2 regions of the Psychrosphaera haliotis genome follow, and region 1 is predicted to be linked to the other one. Evidence: predicted binding sites of a transcription regulator. Region 1 holds the regulator's gene; the other holds the start of a gene.
The links. The regulator NrdR, encoded in region 1, represses ribonucleotide reductase genes. The targets are predictions, from matches to a motif close to AAACACNANATNTNGTGTTT.
Positions count from the first base shown of each region.

Region 1 (7,092 bases):
TCATTTAATATCTCGACGATAACGCCACAGTCAGCGCGACCCGCTAAACGAGCTAAGTCAACGGCAGCTTCAGTATGGCCTGCGCGTGTTAAAACACCGCCTTTTTTAGCAACTAAAGGGAAAATGTGACCCGGCTGTACTATGTCTGCTGGTTTTGCATTTGGAGCGACAGCCGCTTGAATTGTTCTTGCTCTATCTGCAGCACTAATACCTGTTGTTACGCCTTCGGCAGCTTCAATTGAAACCGTAAAGTTAGTAGCAAACTGAGCATTATTATTATCTACCATTAACGTTAAGTTTAACGCTCTTGCTCGATCTTCTGTCATTGGTAAACAAACTAGACCTCTAGCGTGGGTTACCATAAAGTTAATATGCTCTGGCGTCAGCATGTCTGCCGCCATGATTAAGTCACCCTCATTTTCTCTGTCTTCATCATCCATCAAAATGACCATTTTACCGTGACGGATGTCTTCAATTATTTCTTCTGGTGTATTCAAATTCATATTTTCTACCAATTTTGGATGAGGCTTACTTATTAAGGTAACCGGCTCTTGCCAGTAATGACATGTCCACGCCTTTTGGGTCTTTCCCACTTGACGCATGACCGAGTAATCTTTCAACGTATCGAGCTATTATATCAATTTCAACGTTAACTGCATCACCAACGGCTACATTTGATAGTGTAGTTTCAGCAAAGGTATGCGGTACGATTGTCAACTTACATTGACCTTCAGTAACATCATTGACGGTTAAGCTAATTCCATCAACGGTAATTGAGCCTTTTTTAACGGCGTATTTCTCTAAATGACTTGGGATACTAAGCCAAATATCTTTAGCGCGACCATTGTTATAGATTGACGCTACGTAACAAACCGCATCAACATGACCGCTTACCATGTGGCCGCCAAATCGAGTGGTAGGTAACATCGCTTTTTCAAGGTTAACTAATTGGCCTGTTTGATAATGTTTAAATCCGGTATAGCTAATGGTTTCATTTGAAACATCGGCTTTAAAGGATTGCTCAGACTTTTCCACTACGGTTAGGCACACACCATTAGTTGCTATGCTGTCCCCGAGGTTTACGTCTGAGAAGTCAAAAGTTGGAGATTGAACTTCCACTTGGAAATCTTCACCCATTCGTTTAAGGCTTTTTATTGTTCCTATTGTTTCGATTATTCCTGTAAACACAGTAATTCCACTTTTAGTTAATGCTTGTTTATTGGCTGATAAGTGAATCTGATATCATCACCAACCATTTTATAGTCTAGTAAATTTAATGACTTTGTCTCTTTCATACTGTCGAATGGACCAAGTGGAATACAATCAATGGCATTTTTACCCATAATAATAGGCGCCATATAAAGAATTAACTCATCTACAACTTGGCTTTGTAAAAATGACGCCGATAATTGACTACCAGCTTCAACCCACAAATTATTAATCGACAGCTGATTGCAGTGAGAAATTAAGTCACTCACACAAAAGCCTTTTTCTTTATTGTATACTGAAGAAACTATAGTGACGTTGGCAAACTCTTTAAAATCAACAGTCGCCTGTTCAAGGTGAGCCTCTGACTTTACTAATACTACCTGAGGCCTATCTTCCGGTGTAAGTTTATTATCTGATTGGTTTTTAGCCATGTTGCAATCAAATAATGCAAGGCCACTTGCAACTTCTGGTGTTATTTTGTTTTTGCCATCCAAAACAATTTTTATAGGCTGACGAATGTCAGTAACAATATTAGTAAATTCATATTGAATGTTAAGCTGTTCAGGCCTTACGTTAAGTCTTGCATTGTCTCTAATGACCGTTTTTGCTGTGGTTAAAATAGCGCAACTCAACGCTCGATATCTTTGCACATCGGCTCTAGCTGCTGGACCTGTAATCCATTTACTTTCACCATTATGTAACGCTATTTTACCATCAACAGATGTTGCTAACTTTAAGCGTACATGAGGCTGTTGCCTTTCCATCCTCGACAAAAAGCCAGGGTTTAACGCTCTAGCATCAGTTTCTAATAAACCAATTTGCACTTCTATACCGGCTTCTTGAAGCATAGCAACACCATTACCGGCAACAAGAGGATTAGGATCTAACATGGCAACAATAACTTTTTTAATCTTCGCTTTTTTTAAACGAAGTGCACAAGGTGGTGTTCGGCCATAGTGACTACAAGGCTCTAATGTGACGTAGGCGGTAGCACCAGCTGTTTGTTGAATACTGAGAGCCTGCAACGCGTTAACTTCTGCATGGCCTGTACCTGACTTTTGGTGCCAACCTTGGCCTAGGATTGCACCATCTTTAACAATCACACAACCTACATTGGGATTAGGCGTTGTAGTGTACTGACCCTTTTTAGCAAGCTTAATTGCCAGTGCCATCATGGTGTAATCTTGCTGAGAGAAAGAGCTAGTGGTGTTGTTTTGAGACATTTTTATTCGAACAACTTAGATTGACGACTTTTTAATTCATTTGCGCTATCAGCTTGCTGACCAATTTTCGCAATTTCTTCACCAAATTCTTTTATATCTTCAAATGAGCGATATACAGAAGCAAAACGAACGTACGCCACTTTGTCCAATTGGACTAAACCATCCATAATAAGACTACCAATAAACTCAGAAGATATTTCTCGTTCACCGGTATTACGGATTTCTTTTTTTATTGAAAGAATGAGTTGATCAACCTGTTCAGTACAAACCGGTCTTTTTTCGATGGCACGCAAAATACCTGCGCTCATTTTTTCTTCATTAAAAGGTTCTCGTTTGCTATCTCTTTTCACCACTTTAGGCATGACCAATTCTGCCCCTTCAAACGTAGTGAATCGTTCATTACATTCATTACAGGCGCGTCTTCGGCGAACTTGAGAGCCACCACCAACAAGACGAGAGTCTATGACTTTAGTTTCCGTAGCAGAGCAAAAAGGACAATGCATGTGAGTTTTCCTAGAAAAAATAAAAAAGCCGTGTTTCCACGGCTTTAAATATTAACACAGCTTTCACTGTAAAAAATAGACTAGGCGTAAACTGGGAATCTCGCGCACAACGCAACGACTTTTTCTTTCACAGCAGCCAAGCTTTCTTCGCTATCGATATTGTCTAATACATCACAAACTAAGTTTGATAACTCAACCATCTCAGCTTCTTTCATACCGCGACGTGTTACAGCCGGAGTACCTAAACGCAGACCAGATGTAACAAATGGAGAACGCGGGTCATTTGGAACTGAGTTTTTATTCACTGTGATAAAGGCTTTGCTTAATGCAGCATCTGCGTCTTTACCAGTAATATCTTTATTGATTAAATCAACTAAGAACAAATGGTTTTGAGTGCCACCTGAAACAATGTCATAACCACGTTCTTGCATTACAGCACACATTTTTTGTGCGTTTAGTAATACTTGAGCTTGGTACTCTTTAAATTCTGGTTGTAGCGCTTCTTTAAACGCAACGGCTTTAGCGGCAATTACGTGACAAAGTGGACCACCTTGACCGCCAGGGAAAACAGCACTGTTTAACTTTTTATAAAGTGCTTCATCATCTGCACCAGAAATAATTAAACCACCACGAGGGCCCGCAAGTGTTTTATGAGTTGTTGTTGAAACAACATGAGCATGAGGAACTGGGTTTGGATATACACCTGCAGCTACTAAGCCTGCAACGTGAGCCATATCAACAAACAAGTACGCGCCTACTTTATCAGCGATTTCACGGAATTTAGCCCAATCAACAATACCTGAATATGCAGAAAAACCTGCAATAATCATTTTTGGCTTGTGCTCAGCTGCTAGTTCTTCCACTTGTTTATAGTCAATTTCACCAGTCGCATCATCAAGACCGTAAGGTATTGCGTTATATACTTTACCTGAGAAGTTTACGTGTGAACCGTGTGTTAAATGTCCACCGTGGGCCAAGCTCATTCCTAAATACGTGTCGCCAGGATTAAGTAAGGCTTGAAAAACGGCAGAGTTTGCTTGCGAACCTGAGTGTGGTTGAACGTTTGCATAAGTAGAACCGAACAATTCGTTAGCTCTATCAATGGCTAGTTGTTCAGTAACATCAACATGCTCACAACCGCCATAATAACGTTTGCCAGGGTAACCCTCGGCATATTTGTTTGTTAACTGTGAACCTTGTGCTTGCATTACACGAGGACTGGTATAGTTTTCAGAAGCGATTAACTCAATGTGGTGTTCTTGACGTTGAGTTTCTTGTTGCATTGATGCCCATAGTTCTGGGTCGAAATCTGCGATATTCATATCACGAGTTAACATTATTGCACCTCGGTATTGGTTATATAACAAACAAATGAGGCGCTTATAATACGCACTTCTTAGCTAAATGCCTATATCTTAACAATGAGAAATTCTAACTAATTTGCATTACTTTTATGAACTCGATTATTTGGCCTCATTAAAAATTAAGTTAATAAGGTCTTCATTTCATTTACTAATGTTTGCAAACGTTCTTGTAATGTCATCAATACGTTATTGTTTTCGTCATGTGAGAGCAGTGTTTGCTCCATTAACTTTGTAAAGTATTCTTCCTGATCTATGGTTAAATCAAGCTTATGAAAACTAAGCCCTATTTGCATGATGATGTCGTCCATCAAGTTTTGTTTATCTTTACGAACTTGTTCAACATCCTTATTAATTTGGCTAATTACTAGCGACAACTCCTTGTTTAAAGACCTTAACTCTTGTTCTCGCAAGAACCCAATAAACCGAGCTTCAACAGCTTCAATGACAACCGTGATGATATCGATAAAGATGCCATAAGCTTCTTCATCTTCTTTGGGTGGGTCTAATACTAAAATTGAACAGTGCTGATCAGACACCATTAACCTTGTGCCTAAGTTTTTTATCCGCTGTTTATTATGAGTAAGTTCAAACACTTCTTTTACTATTGGCGAACAAACCGAAGAAGCTTGGTCAAAGCAGGTGGAGTGCTTATTGTCCTTGAGGTAAAGTGCTGCGTGTAATCCTTGTGATGCTAAAAAGTTAAAAACCGTTTGTGCAATTTCACTTTCAGAGTTGGCATGATTTAGTTGTTTCACCATCTGCAACGAAGAGCCATAACTCGAAGCTTGAGACATGGTTGTAGTAACTAAGCTTGTTAACTCTTGGCTTTGTGATTGAAGATTATCAATCATGACATCATATTTTAGTAAGGCTTCAACTTTTGTCATGACTTGTACAGGAGAAAACGGTTTGCCGATAAAATCATCAGCGCCATTTTCAAAACATCGAATTATGTTTTCTTGATCTTGGTCGCCAGAAATAAAAATGATCAACGGAGGCTTGCCTTCCGAGTCATTCTTTAACGTTTTACATACTTCTCTGCCGTCGATGTCACCAAGATTCACATCTAACAAAACCAAATCAAAATGATGCTCTTGACACTTACTTAAGGTTTCTTTTCCAGAAAAAGAAGAGTGAACATCAAATTTTTTCAATAACGTGTTAACTAGAAGAAGGTTTATCCCCTGATCATCGTCTGCCACCAAAACCTTTTTCTTCTCTGCCATTTCTATAAAGCCTCACCATGTTGGACCAGATACAAAAAGGTTAAGTCATAATTCCACATTGCGCAAAAAACAACCTTGTATTTTATTCATTTAGGTACAAATTGGCCTTATTTAAGCCTCAAATTTCTTGTTCGCCTTTGAGGGCAAAAACTAATTTGCTAAAAGCAGGCTGCATGCCCTAAAATATTCGTCTAAATAGTTCATAAAAAGAAAATTTCCCGATGGCATTACCTGACAAGTTTATTTTTTCAATGAACCGCGTAAGTAAAGTGGTTCCACCTAAACGTACAAATTTAGCCTTAGGTTACTACTAATTTTAATATAAAAGTGCGATTAGGTAAATGGCCTCACAAGGCTCTAAAATAAAGAAACTACAAATTTTATTCACTAACCCCATTGATTAAAATCGTACTCTTAACGCATCGAGATTGTTAAAACTCAAAAAATAAAAAGGGGGGATTTACTCAGCTGATTATGTTTGGTTTCCACTGTCTCCGACTAGAAAATAGACCTTACTTTTTCTTGATAGACTAAGAAAATTTAATTTCTTTACGTTTTTTAACTAATAATCGGCTTAACGTTATTTAGAATTTCTAGTAGTTGTTTCCCTTCTTTTGGGTGCATTCTTCTGAGGTTATTGACCTTTCCCAATGCACTGTTATACATACTTCTATATTCAGCAGTATTTTTATAACTTTGATCCGCTTGTGAGCATCTATAAACAATGGCTCTTATGATTTTACGCTTCTTTTTGGGTAATGTGGGTAAGTTCGAATTAACATTAATTCGATGAACATCTTGCTTCTTGCTACTCGGCATGATGCAATGTTTCTTTCTATTTGGCTTAACACCAATAGAAGATAACATCCCATAAATTTTAGAAATTATCCTCGGTATTTCTTTTTTATTTAGGAAACCTGAACTGGAAACAGTAATATCGTCAACATACCGAGTATAGGTTAAACCTTTACTTTTTAGTTCGTTAACTAAACGTGCTTCCCTTTTCCACAAGATTAAATTACAAATGAAGCTACTTGGTTTGGCACCTTGAACTAGACCTCCTTCAAAACACACTAATTCAGTTAAAAGTTTTGCTACGTCGTGTGACATGCCAAAAACACCAATCCACATTTGATAAACTATAGGGGCTTTAACTGATGGAAAAAAGTTGGTAACGTCTTCACTAATAACTATTTTTTTACCTGTGTGTTCAGCACAGTTTGACAAATAATCTCGTCCTTTTATGCTCCCTTTGAGAAAGTCCGGATATTCTACCTTTCTTAACAATACTGCACATATTCTTTCATGAACAGATTTGAGTTCAGGCCGAACATCATACGTATATCGAATGCTATTATCAGGCTTAACTTTTTTATGTGTTAGAAAGTAAAAAGAACTAGAATTAGTACGCAAATTGTTGGCTTGTTGTTCAGTAATACCTAACGCTTTATACAGCGAAGACAAGTTACATATTGATTCATGCGGGTAGTTCGGTATCACTTATGTCTTCTTCTATTAGCTTCAATGCAGTATGAGATAACATTTTTGTTAACTCTTTACTTACTCC
Region 1 is NZ_BAAAFQ010000004.1:89,540-96,631, forward strand. Features, by position in the region: gene ribBA (bifunctional 3,4-dihydroxy-2-butanone-4-phosphate synthase/GTP cyclohydrolase II) at 1-503, opposite strand, end outside; gene ABD009_RS03090 (riboflavin synthase) at 529-1,188, opposite strand; gene ribD (bifunctional diaminohydroxyphosphoribosylaminopyrimidine deaminase/5-amino-6-(5-phosphoribosylamino)uracil reductase RibD) at 1,206-2,432, opposite strand; gene nrdR (transcriptional regulator NrdR) at 2,435-2,935, opposite strand; gene glyA (serine hydroxymethyltransferase) at 3,016-4,272, opposite strand; gene ABD009_RS03110 (response regulator) at 4,419-5,525, opposite strand; gene ABD009_RS03115 (reverse transcriptase family protein) at 6,084-7,025, opposite strand; gene ABD009_RS03120 (helix-turn-helix domain-containing protein) at 7,003-7,092, opposite strand, start outside.

Region 2 (7,092 bases), on a different contig from region 1:
TTGAAAAGCAAACTGGTATGTTGTCATTCCTTGCACCAGAAGTCATTGGAGCTACGTTTTTAGCTCCTGAAGGCAGTAGTATGGAAATAGTAAGTGGAGCAAAAGGTGAATGTAACGATTTAGGCTGTACGATCACCAAAAGTAGTTTTGAAAATAATATAGAACATGTTGAGTTTTCAATAAAACCAACAAAAGCATTGCCTTACATACAAAAATAGAGCTTATAAAAGCTCTATTTCTATATCGCCTGCAGGTTTACTACAGCAAGTTAATATTTCGCCTTTTCTTACAAAGGCAAGTGGCTCATTTAAGTAGGTAACAGAGCCACTTTTAATTTTACAACGACATGCCCCACAAAAACCTTCTCGGCAATGATAAAGCATCTCTACACCATTGTGTTGCAGTGAATCTAACAAACTAGCTTCTGAGTCTTGAAACTCGAACTTAGCTAATGATTTTTCACTTTGTATTACGTTAACTTTGGCCATAGGTTGAAAAGTAATTGTCTAAACAATTACAGTTCAAATCCATCAAATGCTGCGGCATTAACTTCAGAATCTATTTGACCAACAAGGTACGAGCTAATTTCAGCTTCTTGCGGTGCAACTTGAACGTTGTCAGACTCTAAGTATTTGTTCATCCACGGAAGAGGGTTGCTCTTTACATCAAACATAGTAGGCATACCAATTGCCGCCATTCTATGGTTAGCAATATACTCTACATATTGGCAAAGAATTTCTTCATTAAGACCAATCATAGAACCGTCTTTAAACAAGTAGGTCGCCCATTCTTTTTCTTGTTCAACAGCTTTTAAGAAAATTTCTTGTGCTTCAGCAAAACATTCCATGCTAATTTCTTGCATTTCTGGATCATCTTGACCGTCAGCCCACAAATTAATGATGTGCTGCGTAGAAGTTAAATGAAGATTTTCATCACGGGCGATTAGGCGGATAATTTTAGAGTTACCTTCCATAATCTCACGTTCTGCGAAAGCAAAAGTACAAGCAAAACTTACGTAGAAGCGAATTGCTTCTAAAGCATTGATTGAGTTTACTGCCAAGTACAGCTTTTTCTTAAGCTCACGCATTGTTACCGTATATTCAACACCTTCAACAGTATGCTTGCCTTCGCCAAGTGTTTGGAAAAGTTGCGTATGGAAAATAAGGTCGTCGTAATATTGTGAAATATCTGATGCACGTTTAAGAATCTCTTCGTTTCTAACAATGTCATCAAAAATTGGACTAGGGTCATTAAATAAGTTACGTAAAATATGCGTATACGAACGTGAGTGAATAGTTTCACTGAATGACCAAGTTTCAATCCAAGTTTCTAACTCTGGTAGAGAGGTAATTGGTAGCAAAGCAACGTTAGGGCTACGACCTTGAATAGAGTCCAATAAAGTTTGATACTTTAAATTAGAGATAAAAATATGCTTTTCACTTTCCGTCATTGACTGGAAGTCTGCGCGGTCGCGACTTACATCAATTTCTTCTGGTCTCCAAAAAAATGATAATTGTTTTTCTATGAGTTTTTCAAAAATTGAGTGACGTTGTTGATCATAACGAGCAACGTTTACAGTTTCGCCAAAGAACATTGGTTGCTCTAACGGATTAACATCGTGTTGATTAAAAGTGGTATAACGCATTATCTTTACTCTACTTAAATTAGGTTATGAATGGCGTGCAATTAAATTTTGCACGCACCGCCTTCACAGTCTTCATCGTCTTCAATTACAACTGTTGTTGGAGGCTCTACCGATTTTGTTTTGCCACCTTCAGTTACCGTACCAGCTTGGTCACGAGTGTTATGGTAGTAAAGTGTTTTTACGCCATATTTATAAGCCATCAGCAAGTCTTTTAATAACTGCTGCATAGGCACTCGGTGATCAGGGTAGTTGCTTGGGTCATAGTTTGTATTAGCTGAAATTGTTTGGTCAATAAACTTCTGCATAATACCGACAAGCTGCAAATAACCAGTGTTATTTTCTAGGCTCCACAACAATTCATATTGGTCACGTAACGTAGCAATTTCTGGTACTACTTGCTTAAGAATACCGTCTTTACTTGCTTTTATACTGATTAAACCACGAGGTGGCTCAATACCATTTGTCGCATTTGATATTTGAGATGATGTTTCAGAAGGCATCAATGCAGAAAGCGTAGAGTTACGTAAACCATACTTAACCATGTCTGCACGCAAGCCTTCCCAATCTAAATGTAAAGGTTCATCACAAAACTCATCGACCGCTTTTTTGTAAGTATCTATTGGTAAGATACCTTGAGAGTAGGTGGTTTCGTTAAACTTAGGACACGCGCCTTGCTCTTTCGCTAACACATTTGATGCTTTTAATAGGTAATATTGAATTGCTTCAAAAGTTCTGTGCGTTAAATTGTTACCTGAACCATCTGAGTATTTTGCACCATTTTTAGCTAGGTAGTAGGCCATATTGATTACGCCTATACCCAACGTACGACGACCCATAGTTGCATTTTTAGCTGCTATTACTGGGTAATCTTGGTAATCCAGTAGGCTATCTAGAGCTCTTACTGCTAATTCCGCTAATTCATCTAACTCATCTAAAGACTTAATAGCACCAAGGTTAAAGGCCGACAATGTACATAATGCAATCTCACCTTCTTCATCATTAATATGTTGAAGTGGCTTAGTTGGCAATGCAATTTCCAAACAAAGGTTGCTTTGTCTAACCGGTGCAAACTTAGGGTTAAATGGACTGTGCGTATTACAGTGGTCAACGTTCTGTAGATAGATACGGCCAGTACTTGCACGTTCATTAAGGAACAAGCTAAATAACTCGATGGCTTTTATGCGCTTCTTACGAATGCTGTCATCGTTTTCATATTTAACGTAAAGCTCTTCAAACTTGTCTTGATCTTCAAAGTAAGCATCATAAAGACCTGGTACGTCAGAAGGACTGAATAAGGTAATGTAGTCATCTTTAATTAAACGTGAGTACATAGTTCTGTTGAACTGCACACCATAATCTAGATGGCGAACACGGTTTTCTTCAACACCGCGGTTATTTTTAAGAACCAGTAAAGATTCAACTTCTAAATGCCAAAGAGGGTAAAACAATGTTGCAGCGCCGCCACGAACACCACCTTGTGAACAACTTTTTACTGCCGTTTGGAAGTGTTTATAAAACGGAATACAACCAGTATGGAATGCTTCGCCATTTCTAATTGAGCTACCTAAAGCTCTAATACGGCCTGCGTTAATACCAATACCTGCACGTTGACTAACGTATTTAACAATCGCAGATGATGTTGCATTAATAGAGTCTAGGTTATCGCCAGCTTCAATTAATACGCAAGAGCTAAATTGACGAGTCGGGGTACGAACACCTGACATTATAGGTGTAGGTAATGAAATTTTAAATTGTGAAGCCGCATCATAAAAACGTTTGATGTAATCTAAACGGGTATCTGCGGGATACTTTGCGAATAAGCACGCTGCTACAAGGACATATAGAAACTGTGCGCTTTCATAAATTTCGCCGGTTACTCGGTTTTGTACCAAGTACTTACCTTCAAGTTGTTTTACCGCGGCATAGCTAAAGTCTAAGTCACGATTGTGAACAATAAACTGGTCCATTGCGTCAAATTCGGCTTCTGTAAAGTCAGACAATAAGTGCTCATCATAACGCTTATCACCCACCATTTTTTTAACATGGTCGAACAGGCGAGGTGGCTCAAACTGGCCATATGCTTTTTTGCGCAAATGGAAAACCGCTAAACGAGCAGACATGTACTGATAATCTGGAGAAGTTTCAGATATTAGATCAGCAGCAGCTTTAATGATCGTCTCATGAATGTCTTCTGTTTTAATACCATCATAAAATTGAATGTGTGAACGAATTTCAACTTCAGATACAGAAACATTATCTAGGCCTTTGGCTGCCCACGTAATAACTCTGTGAATCTTATCTAAGTCGAGAAGTTCTTTTGAACCGTCTCGTTTGCTAACAGAAAGGCTGGTATTCATCTGGCCTGCTTGTCCTTTATTTTTATTGTATGCGCACGGTTTAAGCTAATTGTATTAACATTAACCAACTTTTTTACCCATTGGATAAAAACACATCATATAGTGTTTGAAATATTACAGTGACACAAGATAAGGTGTGTTGACCTTCAATGCAACCCTAAATGTTGGGGCAAAAATAGGCGTTTATTTAATGGGTAAGTGTTCCCTAACGCTATGACATTTACTATCAATTACCGACAGAAAAAATCTAGCTTAAAATTAAAATATATTCTTTTTTTTTATTCGAAAAAATTCATAAATTGGTGCTAAACGTGCAACACCATTTATAACTTTTCACAGTACAATAAGTAATTAACACCAACACCTGGTTTAATCTTAAACTGTTCTGTAAATGGGTTAAAATGGATACCTACGGCATCTCTCACTTTAACACCATGTTTCTCAGCCCAACCTACTAACTCTGCAGGCTTTATAAACTTATTAAAGTCATGCGTACCGTCCGGCACAATTTTTAATACTTTTTCTGCTGCAACTATCGCTAGTAAATAGCTTTTAAATGATTTATCTAATGTAGAAAAGAAGACTTTACCACCGGGCTTACAGGCTCTAATTGCGGAAGCAACAACTGATTCTGGGTCAGGGACGTGTTCTAACATTTCCAAACACGTAACAACATCATATGCATTGGCGTTTGCTTCTGAGTATTCTTCAGAGTTAGCTTTTATGTAAGCTACATTATTGATACCAGACTCTAATGCGTGCAGTTTCGCAACACTCAAAGAGTCTTCAGCTAAATCAATGCCAGTTACTTCTGCGCCCAATTTAGCTAATTGCTCTGCGAAAATTCCACCACCACAACCTATGTCTAAAATTTTATTGTGTTGGACGCCGCCGGTTTTTTCTTGGATATAGGCAACGCGAGTAGGGTTTAACAAATGAAGAGGTTTAAATTCACCTTCAGTATCCCACCAAGCGGCTGCAATAGAGTTAAACTTGTTGATTTCGTTGTCATCAACGTTAATATCATTTTGAGGAATTTGTTCAGACTTCATTTTGATCCATATAATTAGTCGCCACAGACGTACGATGGCATATCTAAAATTTATTATAAAGATCCTAAAAGGATCTTTGAAGTAGAAAAGTTTTGTTTTTGTATAAACTTATAGATTGATATTTAAATGGAAGTAGTACAAATTACTAATTTAAACTAGCCAGTAATCGTCATTGTGTTACAATCGCGAGCTGACTTTATAACAATAAAACTTCATTAAAGTAGTTGCAGGGAACAGTGCGTTTATGACAGATCTTGCCAACAATATTAGCCCGATTAATATTGAAGAAGAATTAAAAACCAGTTACCTAGATTATGCGATGAGCGTAATTGTAGGTCGTGCATTACCAGATGTTCGTGATGGATTAAAACCAGTACATCGACGTGTATTATTCGCAATGAATGAATTGCGCAATGACTGGAACAAACCTTACAAAAAATCTGCTCGTGTAGTAGGTGATGTAATAGGTAAATACCATCCACATGGTGATAGCGCCGTTTACGATACAATCGTACGTATGGCTCAACCATTTTCCCTTCGTTATACATTAGTAGACGGCCAAGGTAACTTTGGTTCTATCGACGGAGACTCAGCAGCCGCAATGCGTTATACGGAAGTCCGTATGGAAAAAATTGCGCATGAACTTCTAGCTGACCTTGAGAAAGAAACTGTAGACTTTGTTCCGAACTATGATGGTACTGAGCATATTCCTGCTGTATTACCAACTAAAGTACCCGCTTTATTAGTAAATGGTTCTTCTGGTATCGCCGTAGGTATGGCAACAAACATTCCACCTCATTCATTACGTGAAGTTATTGATGCTACGTTAGCACTTTCGCATAATGAAGATATTGATTTAGAAGAGTTAATGACTCATATACCAGGTCCTGATTTCCCTACAGGGGCAATCATTAATGGACGTAAAGGTATAGAAGAAGCTTACCGTACTGGCCGTGGTAAAGTTTATATCCGTGCTCAAACTCATATCGAAACTGATGAGAAAACGGGTAAAGACACTATTGTTGTTGACGAAATTCCATACCAAGTAAACAAAGCTCGGTTAATTGAAAAAATTGCTGAGTTAGTTAAAGACAAAAAACTTGAAGGCATTTCAGCGTTGCGCGATGAGTCTGATAAAGACGGCATGCGTATCGTTATTGAGCTTAAGCGTGGTGAACCGACAGAAGTAATTCTTAATCACTTATTTGCTTTAACTCAAATGCAGACAGTATTTGGTATGAATATGGTAGCGCTAGACCACGGTCAGCCTAAAATATTCAACCTAAAAGAAATGCTAGAAGCGTTTCTGTCGCATAGACGTGAAGTTGTAACTCGTAGAACCGTATTTGATTTACGTAAAGCCAGAGACCGTGCTCATATTCTTGAAGCTTTAGCGATTGCGTTAGCAAACATTGATGAAATCATAGAATTAATCAAAACATCGCCTACACCTGCGGAAGCAAAAACGCGTTTAACTGCGCGTGGATGGAACCTAGGTTCTGTAGCAGCAATGTTAGAACGTGCCGGTGATGATGCAGCGCGTCCTGAATGGTTAGAAGATGAGTATGGTATTCGCGATGGTCAATACTTCATGACCGAGCAACAAGCTCAAGCGATATTAGAACTACGTCTTCACAAACTAACCGGTTTAGAACATGAGAAAATCCTTGGCGAATATGCCGAGTTACTAGAACTAATCGCAGAACTACTAGAGATTTTAGGCAGCCCAGAGCGCTTAATGGAAGTAATTCGCGAAGAACTTGATTTAATCCGAGTTACCTACGGTGATGATCGCTGTACAGAAATTCGAGATGCGTCTCATGACATCAATTTAGAAGATTTGATTAACGAAGAAGATGTAGTTGTTACACTTTCTCACGAAGGTTACACAAAATATCAACCGTTAACGGATTATCAAGCGCAGCGCCGTGGTGGCCGTGGTAAGTCAGCAACTAAGATGAAAGACGAAGATTTCATTGAAAAGCTACTTATTGCTAACACGCATGACACTATTCTTTGCTTCTCAGACTTTGGTCGT
Region 2 is NZ_BAAAFQ010000001.1:238,223-245,314, reverse strand. Features, by position in the region: gene ABD009_RS01055 (DUF2987 domain-containing protein) at 1-218, shown strand, start outside; gene yfaE (class I ribonucleotide reductase maintenance protein YfaE) at 222-488, opposite strand; gene nrdB (class Ia ribonucleoside-diphosphate reductase subunit beta) at 515-1,645, opposite strand; gene nrdA (class 1a ribonucleoside-diphosphate reductase subunit alpha) at 1,687-4,002, opposite strand; gene ubiG (bifunctional 2-polyprenyl-6-hydroxyphenol methylase/3-demethylubiquinol 3-O-methyltransferase UbiG) at 4,326-5,054, opposite strand; gene gyrA (DNA topoisomerase (ATP-hydrolyzing) subunit A) at 5,299-7,092, shown strand, end outside.
Region 2: the regulator NrdR is predicted to act here: its motif matches at 4,091-4,110, upstream of nrdA (class 1a ribonucleoside-diphosphate reductase subunit alpha).